DNA from 2 places in the Cupriavidus sp. 30B13 genome. Region 1 is predicted to be linked to the other one. Evidence: predicted binding sites of a transcription regulator. Region 1 holds the regulator's gene; the other holds the start of a gene.

Region 1 (5,275 bases):
ATGACGGAGATCGCCAGGCTGATGCGCGCCAGCTCGCCGCCGGAGGCCACCTTGGCCAGCGGGCGGGCGGTGACGCCGGCATGCCCCGCGACCAGGAACTCGACCTGCTCCAGGCCGTGGCTCTGGCCTTCCTCGAGCGGGTGCAGGGCCACCGCGAAACTGCCGCCGGCCATCGACAGGCCCTGCATGGCCTCGGTCACGCCGGCGGAGAGTTTTTCGGCCGCCACCTTGCGCGCCGCGCCGAGGTGCTGGGCGATGGTCAGGTAGGCGGCGCGCGCGGCGGCCTCGCGCGCCATCGCCTTGTTCAGGTCCTGGGCGGACTGCAGGTCGTCGAGCTGCTGGCGGCGCGCCAGCAGCTCGTCCGGCAGTTGTTCGGGCGGCAGCCGGTACTTGCGCGCGGTGGTGTGCAGCGCCTGCATGCGCGCCTCCACCACCTGCAGCCGCTCGGGGTCGAGGTCGAGCCGGTCGACGTAGCGGTTGAGCGAGTGGGCGGCTTCCTCGACCTGCACCTGGGCCGGGTCGAGCGCGGCCAGCACGTCGCCCAGGGCCGGGTCGACGTCGGCGAGCTGGCGCAGGCGCTGCACCACGCTGTTGAGCGTGGACAGCACCGAGCCGTCGGCTTCGGAGAGCGCTTCGAGCGCGGCGCGGCTGCCTTCGATCAGGCCGGCGGCGTGCGACAGGCGGTTGTATTCGGCCTGGATGTCTTCCCATTCGCCGGGCTGCGGCGCGAGCTTTTCCAGCTCGCCGACCTGCCATTCGAGGCGCTCGCGCTCCAGCGCCATCTCGCGCGAGCGGTGTTCCACCGTTTCGCGCTGGCGCACGCAGGCGCGCCACGAGCGCCAGGCTTCGGCCACGGCGCCGGCCTGCGCCGTGAGGCCGGCGTGGGCGTCCAGCAGCAGGCGCTGGGCGTCCGGGCGCAGCAGCAGCTGGTGGGCATGCTGGCCGTGGATGTCGACCAGGCGGTCGCCGATCTCGCGCAACTGGCCCAGCGTGGCGGCCGCGCCGTTGATGAAGGCCTTGCTGCGGCCGCCGGCGTCGACCGTGCGGCGCAGCAGCACCGTGCCTTCGTCGCCGGTGAGGTCGTGCTCGGCCAGCCAGGCGTCCAGCCCGGCCGGCGTGGCGAAGGTGGCGCCGATGCTGGCGCGGGCCGCGCCTTCGCGCACCACGCCGGCGTCGGCGCGCTCGCCCAGCACCAGGGCCAGCGCGTCGATCAGGATCGACTTGCCGGCGCCGGTCTCGCCGGTGAAGACGGTAAAGCCCGGGGAGAAGTCGAGGTCGAGGGTATCGACGATGACGAAATCGCGGATGGACAGGCTGCGCAGCATCGTGGGCGACGGGTCAGGGTCTGGGTTGGGTCGTTCGGGATCGTTCAGGGCTGGCTCGGGGCCGGATCGGTTGCGGCCGGCCCGGTCAGAGCCGGTTGTCTTCGCTCGGGTACTCGTGCCAGTGCAGCTTCTTGCGCAGCGTGGCGTAATAGTTGTAGCCGAGCGGGTGCAGCAGGTTGACGGTCTTGGCCGAGCGCCGCACCACGATGCGGTCGCCGGGCAGCAGCGAGGTCAGCGACTGCATGTCGAAGTTGACGCTGGCGTCGCGCGCGGTGGCCACCTCGATCGACACCTCGGCGTCGTGCGGCAGCACGATCGGGCGGTTCGACAGCGCGTGCGGGGCGATCGGCACCAGCACCAGGCCGGACAGCGTGGGATGCAGGATCGGGCCGCCGGCCGACAGCGCGTAGGCCGTGGAGCCGGTCGGGGTGGACACGATCAGGCCGTCCGAACGCTGGTTGTACATGAAGTAGCCGTCCACCGAGACCGCCAGCTCCACCATGCCGGAGATGCCGGAGCGGTTGACCACCACGTCGTTGAAGGCCAGCGCGGAGAAGATCACGCCGTCGTCGCGCACCACCTGCGACTCCAGCAGCATGCGGGTCTCGGATTCGTAGCGCCCCGACAGCATGTCGGGCAGCACCGACTGCACGTTTTCCAGCGGGATGTCGGTCATGAAGCCGAGCCGCCCGTGGTTGACGCCGATCAGCGGCACCGGGAAGCCGGCCAGCTGGCGCGCCAGGCCCAGCAGGGTGCCGTCGCCGCCCAGCACCACCGCGACGTCGGCGTGCTTGCCGATCTCGCCGGGGGGCAGGGCGGGGTAGTCGGTCAGCCCGGTGGCCAGGGCGGTCTCGCGCTCGAACACCACATCCTGGCCGTTCTTCAGGATGCAGGCGGCCAGCTCTTCCAGCGGGCCTTCGATGCCGGCGGTGGCGTACCTGCCGATCAGGGCGACGGTGCGAAAGGGGGCGCGCGCGGCGGCGGGCTTGGGGAGCGATGACATGCCCGGATTAGACCATACCGCCGTGACCATTGTCAGCACGCCGGCGCGCGCCGGCGTGCGCCGGCCGCCCGAACCGGGAAAACTTGCGTAAAATCGGGTGCATCATGGATGAACGTGCCAAAACGCTTCTCAAAACGCTGATCGAGCGCTATATCGCCGAGGGGCAGCCCGTCGGCTCGCGCACCCTGTCGAAGTACTCGGGACTCGACCTGTCCCCGGCCACCATCCGCAATGTGATGTCGGACCTGGAGGAAATGGGCTTCATCACCAGCCCGCATACCTCCGCCGGGCGCATTCCCACCCCGCGCGGCTACCGGCTGTTCGTCGACACCATGCTGACCGCCCAGCCGCTGGACGGCGCGCTCAACCTGGCCGAGCTGACCGGCAAGATCCAGGGCCAGCTGCACGGCCAGCAGCTCGGGCCGCAGCGGATGATCACCGCGGCGGCGCACACCTTGTCCAACCTGTCGCATTTCGCCGGCGTGGTGATGACCCCGCGGCGCGCGCAGGCGTTCCGCCAGGTCGAGTTCATGCGGCTGTCGGACAAGCGCATCCTGCTGATCATCGTCACGCCGGAAGGCGACGTGCAGAACCGCATCATCCAGACCGAGCTGCCGTACAGCCCGTCGCAGCTGGTCGAGGCCGCCAATTTCATCAACTCGCACTATGCCGGCATGAGTTTCGACAACGTGCGCGACCACCTGCGCGGCGAGCTGCAGGCGCTGCGCATGGACATGTCGCAACTGATGCAGGCGGCGGTGGAAGCGGGCAGCAGCGCCATGGCCGAGGAGGAGGACAACCATGTCTTCATCTCCGGCGAGCGCAAGCTGCTCGAGGTGGAGGACCTGTCCTCCAGCATGGAAAAGCTGCGCCGCCTGTTCGACGTGTTCGAGCACAAGACCGGCCTGCTCAAGCTGCTCGACGTCTCCAGCCATGCGCAGGGCGTGCAGATCTTCATCGGCGGCGAGAGCAAGCTGGTGCCGCTCGAAGACATGGCGGTCATCACCGCGCCCTACGAGGTCGACGGCCAGATCGTCGGCACGCTGGGGGTGATCGGGCCGACCCGCATGGCCTACGAACGGGTGATCCCGATCGTCGACATCACGGCGCGGCTGCTGTCCAGCGCGCTGAGCCAGAACTAGTGCGGGGCCAGGCGGGTCTCACGGACTGCCTGTTCCGTTCCGCCTGTCAGTTCGGCGAGACCCGGCGGCCGCGCGCGTTCGCCGCGGCCTGCCCCGCCACACCGGAAACACCATGAAGACTACTCCCGAACCGGCCTACCAGCATGGCCAGGCGCCGCGCACGGCGATCCTGCTCATCAACCTCGGCACCCCCGATGCGCCGACCCCGAAGGCCGTCGGCAGCTACCTCAGGCAGTTCCTGTCCGATCCGCGCGTGGTGGAGATCCCGCGCGCGGCCTGGCTGCCCATCCTGTACGGCCTGATCCTGCCGCTGCGCTCGCGCGCCTCGGCCATGAAATACGAATCGGTGTGGCTGCGCGAGGCGCACATGACCGGCTCGCCGCTGCTGGTCCACACCGAGCGCCAGGCCCACGCGCTGCAACTGCTGCTCAACCAGCACGGCCACGAAGTGACGGTGGCCTGCGCGATGCGCTATGGCAACCCGTCGATCGGCTCGGTGCTCGAAGCGCTGCGGCGCCAGGGCACCGAGCGCATCCTGCTGCTGCCGCTGTATCCGCAGTATTCCGGCACCACCACGGCGACCGCGTTCGACGAGGCATTCCGCGTGCTGGCGCAGTGGCGCAATCAGCCGGAGTTGCGGCTGGTCAAGCATTTTCACGACCATCCGGCTTATATTGCCGCCCTGCACCAGCAGGTGGGCGCATACTGGGCGCAGCACGGCACGCCGGATTTCGCGCGCGGCGACCGCCTGATCCTGTCGTTCCACGGGGTGCCGCGGCGCACGCTGGAACTGGGCGATCCCTACCATTGCGAATGCCTCAAGACCGGCCGCCTGCTGGGCGAGGCGCTCGGGCTGCAGGCCGGCCAGTACCAGGTCACCTTCCAGTCGCGCTTCGGGCGCGCGGAATGGCTGCAGCCCTACACCGCGCCGACGCTGCGGGAGCTGGGCAAGGTCGGCACGGGCCGGGTCGACGTATTCTGCCCCGGCTTCCCTGCCGACTGCCTGGAAACGCTCGAGGAAATCGGCATGGAGGGGCGCTCCGAATTCCAGGTGGCCGGTGGCAAGGTTTTCCACTACATTCCCTGCCTCAACGACGCCGAGCCCTGGATCGCCGGGCTGGCCGAGATCGCCCTGCAGCACCTGCAGGGCTGGCCGTTGCGGCTGCCGCACCCGCACGAGCTGGAGGCGCGCCGCAGCCAGGCACAGATGCGCGGCGCGGCGGCCTGAGGCGCGGCCCGTGTCGGGGAGACGACAGAGGAGATGACAGCATGAACGTATCTTTCGAGGCGGACGCCCGCCTGCGCATCGACAAATGGCTGTGGTGCGCGCGTTTCTTCAAGACGCGCTCGCTGGCGGCCGAGGCCGTGGAGCGCGGCAAGGTGCAGGTCAACGGCCAGCCGTGCAAGAACTCGCGCGAGGTCAAGCCCGGCGACACGGTGGCGCTTGAAGCGCACCAGCAGCGCTGGGAACTGGTGGTCAAGGGGATCGCCGGCGCGCGCGGTTCGGCGCCGGTGGCGCAGACGCTGTACGCGGAAACCGAGGCAAGCCAGGCGCGGCGGCGGGAAGATGCGGAAAACCGGCGGCTCAACGTGGAGCCGGCGTCGCGCCTGCAGGGCCGGCCGACCAAGCGCGACCGGCGCCTGCTCGACGGCATCGGGCGGTGAGGGGAGCGTCAGCGCGCGCGGCGCCGCGGCTCACCGGCCGGATCAGCGAACGAAGGGAATGATGTAATGCTTGAAGACCGCCTTGCCACTGCCGTACTCGGTGTCCCGCGGCGTGAAGGCGCCGGAGAGGCAGATAAAGA
Region 2 (5,275 bases), 850 kb from region 1:
GCTGTCGCGCCTGCTCGACCGGCGCATGCAGATCGGGCTGCGCAATTCCTCGCACACGGTGGCGAAGATGCTGCAGCCGGTCGGCGCGCATACGCCGGCGGAGGCCCTGCGGCTGTACAGCTACACCCATCCGGAATACCGCGAGACCCTGACCGATTATTTCTCGCGCGAGCCGGCCAACGTGCTGCTGGCGCGCGGCACCGAGGGCGAGGTGGTGGCGGATGCGCGCCGCGCCGGCCGCATCGACTGGCTGCACGACGGCCACCAGCGCACGCTGGTCGACCCCACCGCGGGCTCGATCGGCGAGGTGCCCGAACTGCCGCCCGGCAACGACATTGCGCAGACCGCGGCCTGGATCCGCGCCGTGCTGGACGGCAAGGCGCCGGTCCCGGCGCCGATCGCGACCCAGGTCGAGGCGATCCGCGGCTGCGTGCAGCAAGGCACGCGCGTGGCCTGGGCCAGCCCGCTCTGACCGGGCCCGGGCGACCTGGACGGGCCGCCGGCTGGCCGGCCCGCTCAGCGCTTGCGCGGGGGCAGCGGGATACGGTCGTCCTCGCCCGGCACGCGCGGGAACCGGTCGTCTTCCCAGCGCTGCGACGCGGCCTCGATGGCCTCCTTGCTGCTGGCCACGAAATTCCAGAAGATGAAGCGGTGCCCGTCGGTCGGGTCGCCGCCGAGCAGCATCACGCGCGCGGGCGCCTCGGCGGTCAGCGTGGCCGCCTGGCCGGGCACGAGCACGGCCATGTGGCGTTCCGGCAGCACCTCGCCGTCGAGCGCGACCACGCCGTCGACCGGATAGACGGCGCGCTGCGCATGCTCGGGCGGGATCTCCAGGGTGGCGCCCGGCTCGAGCTCGATCGCGACGTACAGCGTGCGACTGAAGACCTTGACGGGCGCCTCGGCGCCGAACGCGTCGCCCGCGATCACCGTCATCCGCACGCCGGGACGCTCGAGCTTGGGCAGCGTCGCGGCGGGATGGTGGAAGAAGGATGGCTCGACGGTCTCGTGTTCCAGCGGCAGCGCCACCCAGGTCTGGATGCCGTGCAGGGCGGGTCCGGCCTCGCGGGCGACCTCGGGCGAGCGCTCCGAGTGCGCGATGCCCTTGCCGGCCGTCATCCAGTTGACGTCGCCGGGACGGATGACCTGCTTGCTGCCCAGGCTGTCGTGGTGAAGGATTTCCCCTTCGAACAGGTAGGTCACGGTAGCCAGCCCGATATGCGGATGGGGGCGCACGTCCAGCCCCTGGCCGCGCGGCAGGACGGTGGGGCCCATGTGGTCGAAGAAAATGAACGGCCCCACCGTCTGGGCCGCGGCGGCAGGCAGCACGCGGCTGACGGTGAAACCGTCGCCGAGATCACGTATGTGCGGTTTGAGCAAGTGTTCGATGGCAGACATGAATTCTCCCCGGTTGGGCCGAAGCTGAGGGCCGGCCAAATGAAAAGAGTGTAGCCGCTGGCGGAACACAGCATCTCATCCGGCGACAGAACCAGAACGGGCGCGTTCCCTCTAATCTTTGTCCGATAAGGCAGCGGATGCCGTCTGATAGTGATGACGCCACATGGCAGAGACTGGCCCCGGCAACACACTATGCGATCCGCAATATCAATTAGTTGGAACTATCAACCCTATAGGGACTCCAACTTAGCAGTCTCCCGGCTTGAGTGCTAATATGTGTTGCAATGCAGTGCGCGGACCCTCCGGGCGAGCGCCGCGGGCAACCCACCCGCCGGATGCGAAAGGAGCAATCGAGTGAACGCGGTCCTATCTGCCGACCAAACCCAAACCAGCAGCCGCCTGCCTACGGCGCCTCAGGGCGCCGGGGCGTTCGCGCTGACGTTTCCCGGTAACCTGGGAAACCTGGACAGCTATATCCAGGCTGTCCACCGTATCCCCATGCTGACCCCCGAGGAGGAGCAGCGGCTTGCGCGCGACCTGCGCGAGCACGACTCCGTCGACGCGGCGCGGCGCCTGGTGCTGTCGCACCTGCGCCTGGTGGTGTCCATCGCCCGCCAGTACCTCGGCTACGGCCTGCCCCACGCCGACCTGATCCAGGAAGGCAATATCGGCCTGATGAAGGCCGTGAAGCGCTTCGACCCGGACCAGGGCGTGCGCCTGGTGTCGTATGCCATGCACTGGATCAAGGCCGAGATCCACGAGTACGTGCTGAAGAACTGGCGCATGGTCAAGGTGGCCACCACCAAGGCCCAGCGCAAGCTGTTCTTCAACCTGCGCAGCCACAAGCAGGGTCCCCACACCTTCACGCCGGAACAGATCGACGCGGTCGCGCGCGAGCTGAACGTCAAGCCGGAAGAAGTGATGGAGATGGAAACCCGCCTGTCGGGCGGCGACCTCGCGCTGGAAGGCCAGATCGACGACGGCGAGGAGGAATTCGCCCCCATCGCCTACCTGGCCGACAACCACAACGAGCCGACCCGCGTGATCGAGGCCCAGCGCAACGACCGCATGCAGGTGCAGGGCCTGGAAGAAGCGCTGAGCAAGCTCGACGACCGCAGCCGCCGCATCATCGAGGCACGCTGGCTGCATGTCAACGACGACGGCTCGGGCGGCTCCACGCTGCACGAGCTGGCTGACGAGTTCGGCGTGTCCGCCGAGCGCATCCGCCAGATCGAGACCGCGGCGATGAAGAAGATGAAGGGCGCGCTGCAGGCCTTCGCCTGAGCGCGCGGCAGCGCGGCGGCGCCAAGCCGCGCCGCGCGCCGCCATGGAAAAAGGGCCGGTCTCGCGACCGGCCCTTTTTTCGTCTGCGCGCTGCGGGCGGCCTTGCCGCGCTCAGGAAAGCAGTTGCTTGAGATCGTGCACGATCGGCTCCGGACCCTGGCCGTGGCGGATGAACAGGCGCAGCTTGCCGCTCGGGTCGAACACGTAGCTGCCGGCCGAATGGTCCATCGTGTAGTTGTTCGGCGAGGTGCCCGGCACCTTGGCGTAGTACACCTTGAAGTCCTTGGCCACCTTCTGCAGCGCCGCGTCGTCGGCCGCGCGCATGCCCAGGAAGCGCGGGTCGAACGCGGGCACGTATTGCGCCAGCAGTTCCTGCGTATCGCGTTGCGGGTCGACCGTGACGAACAGCACCTGCACCTTGTCGGCGTCCGGGCCGAGCTGCTCCATCACCGCCTTGAGCTCGGCCATGGTGGTGGGGCAGACGTCCGGGCAATGCGTATAACCGAAGAACATCACCACCGCCTTGCCCTTGAAGTCGGCCAGCGTGCGGACCTTGCCGGTGTGGTCGGTGAGCACGAAGTCCTTGCCGAATTCGCTGCCTCCGGTGATGTCGACGTTCTTGAACGACGCGCGCTGCTGGCCGCACGCGGCGAGCAGCAGCGAGCACAGCGCCAGCAGGCAAAAACGGCGGAACAGCGCGAAGCTGGAGGAAGAACCGGGAAGGGAGCGGGTAGGCATTCGAGTCGCGTGATGGATGAGGCGGCGCACGGCGGCCGCTTCACATTGGCATAGGGGGGCAGTATCGCCGATCGCGCCGCCGCTGCGCCCGGGCCGCGACAAGATGCCGCGCCCGGCGCCGGCCGCGGCTCAGGGCTGCGGCAGGAACTTGAAGTAGTGGTCGACCAGCAGCGCCGCGAACAGCAGCGACAGGTAGAGGATCGAGAAGCGGAACATGCGCCGCGCCAGCGCATCCGAGTAGTTGCGATACAGCTTCCACGCATAGGCCAGGAAACCGCCGCCCAGGATCAGCGCGGACGCCAGGTAGATGTAGCCGCACATGCCGTACACGAAGGGCAGCAGCGTGGCCGCGATCATGATCAGCGTGTACAGCAGGATATGCAGCAGGGTAAAGCGCTCGCCGTGAGTGATCGGCAGCATCGGCAGGCCCGACTTGGCGTAGTCGGCGCGGCGGTACAGCGCCAGCGCCCAGAAATGCGGCGGCGTCCAGGTGAAGATGATGAGCACCAGGAACCATGCCTCGGCCGGCACGGTGCCCGAGACCGCCGCCCAGCCCAGCGCGGGCGGCATGGCGCCGGACAGGCCGCCGATCACGATGTTCTGCGGCGTGGCCGGCTTGAGCAGGATGGTGTACACCACCGCGTAGCCGACGAAGGTCGCCACCGTGAGCCACATGGTCAGGTCATTGGTGAAAACGTGCAGCACCCACATCCCCGCCCCGCCCAGCACGGCCGAGAACACCAGCGTCTGCGCCGTGGTGATCTCGCCGGTGGCCGAGGGGCGCCACGCGGTGCGGCGCATCATCGCATCGATCTTCTGCTCGACCAGGCAGTTGATGGCGAAAGCCGCGCCCGCCAGCAGCCAGATCCCGGCCGCGCCGCCGACCAGCACGGACCACGGCACCATGCCCGGCGTGGCCAGGAACATGCCGATGATGGCGCAGAACACAGCCAGTTGCGTGACGCGGGGCTTGGTGAGGGCGGCGTATTGGCGGACCAGGTGACGGACCCGTCCGTCGGGATGAGGGTGGGTAGCAGTAACCACGGAGGGATTCTTCTCTTTCATGTGGCGCGCACGGCGGCCGGCACGTCAGTAGCGATATCAGCGGCGCGCGCCGCGAGCCCTATATTGTAGTTGAGGCGGACCAACAGCATCAGAAGCACCGCCGCGCCGCCGTTGTGGGCCACCGCGGCCACCAGCGGCCAGTCGAACACGATGTTGGAAAGGCCCGTGGCCAGCTGCAGCGCGAGCATGCCCAGCAGCCAGCCCGCATGGCGCGACAGTCCGCCGAAGCGGCGCGCGCGCAGCCCGAACCACGCCAGGTAGCCCAGCACCACGAAGGCAAAGCCGCGGTGCACCCAGTGGATCGCCACCAGCGCCGAGTGCGGGATGTAGTCGCCATCGGCGGTCATGCCAAGCTGGCGCCACAGCGTGAAGCCGTGGCGGAAGTCCATGTCCGGCACCAGCTGCCCGTTGCACAGCGGGAAGTCGGTGCAGGCCAGCACCGCGTAGTTGGTGCTCACCCAGCCGCCCAGGAAGATCTGCAGCACGAGCAGCGCCAGCGCCAGGCGCGCCGGCCAGCGCAGCGCGCCGGCGGCCGGCGCCACGCCCAGCGGCGGGTCGTTGCGCGAGCCCAGCCAGATCAGCGACGCCAGCAGGCCCATGCCCAGCATCAGGTGCGTGACCACGATGACGGGCTGCAGCTTGAGCGTGACCGTGAACGCGCCGAACGCCCCCTGCACGCACACCAGCAACAGCACGCCGGTGGCGAACCACGGCGACTGCCGCAGCTCGCGCCGCCTGACCCAGGCCAGCACCATCAGCGTGATGATCAGCACGCCCACCGCCATGGCGAAGT

Evidence for each region. The regulator HrcA, encoded in region 1, represses chaperone genes, less so after heat shock. The targets are predictions, from matches to a motif close to TTAGCACTCNNNNNNNNNGAGTGCTAA.
Region 2: rpoH (RNA polymerase sigma factor RpoH) is a predicted target of HrcA. The motif match lies at 1,642-1,668, and genes of this name have one in related genera.

Annotation. Positions count from the first base shown of each region.
Region 1 is NZ_CP188223.1:1,502,758-1,508,032, forward strand. It holds gene recN (DNA repair protein RecN) at 1-1,325, opposite strand, end outside; gene ACKI2N_RS07005 (NAD kinase) at 1,411-2,328, opposite strand; gene hrcA (heat-inducible transcriptional repressor HrcA) at 2,433-3,470, shown strand; gene hemH (ferrochelatase) at 3,583-4,698, shown strand; gene ACKI2N_RS07020 (RNA-binding S4 domain-containing protein) at 4,740-5,135, shown strand; gene ACKI2N_RS07025 (hypothetical protein) at 5,178-5,275, opposite strand, start outside.
Region 2 is NZ_CP188223.1:649,962-655,236, reverse strand. It holds gene ybiB (DNA-binding protein YbiB) at 1-472, shown strand, start outside; gene ACKI2N_RS03145 (pirin family protein) at 517-1,395, opposite strand; gene rpoH (RNA polymerase sigma factor RpoH) at 1,750-2,679, shown strand; gene ACKI2N_RS03135 (SCO family protein) at 2,791-3,417, opposite strand; gene ACKI2N_RS03130 (heme o synthase) at 3,547-4,482, opposite strand; gene ACKI2N_RS03125 (COX15/CtaA family protein) at 4,479-5,275, opposite strand, start outside.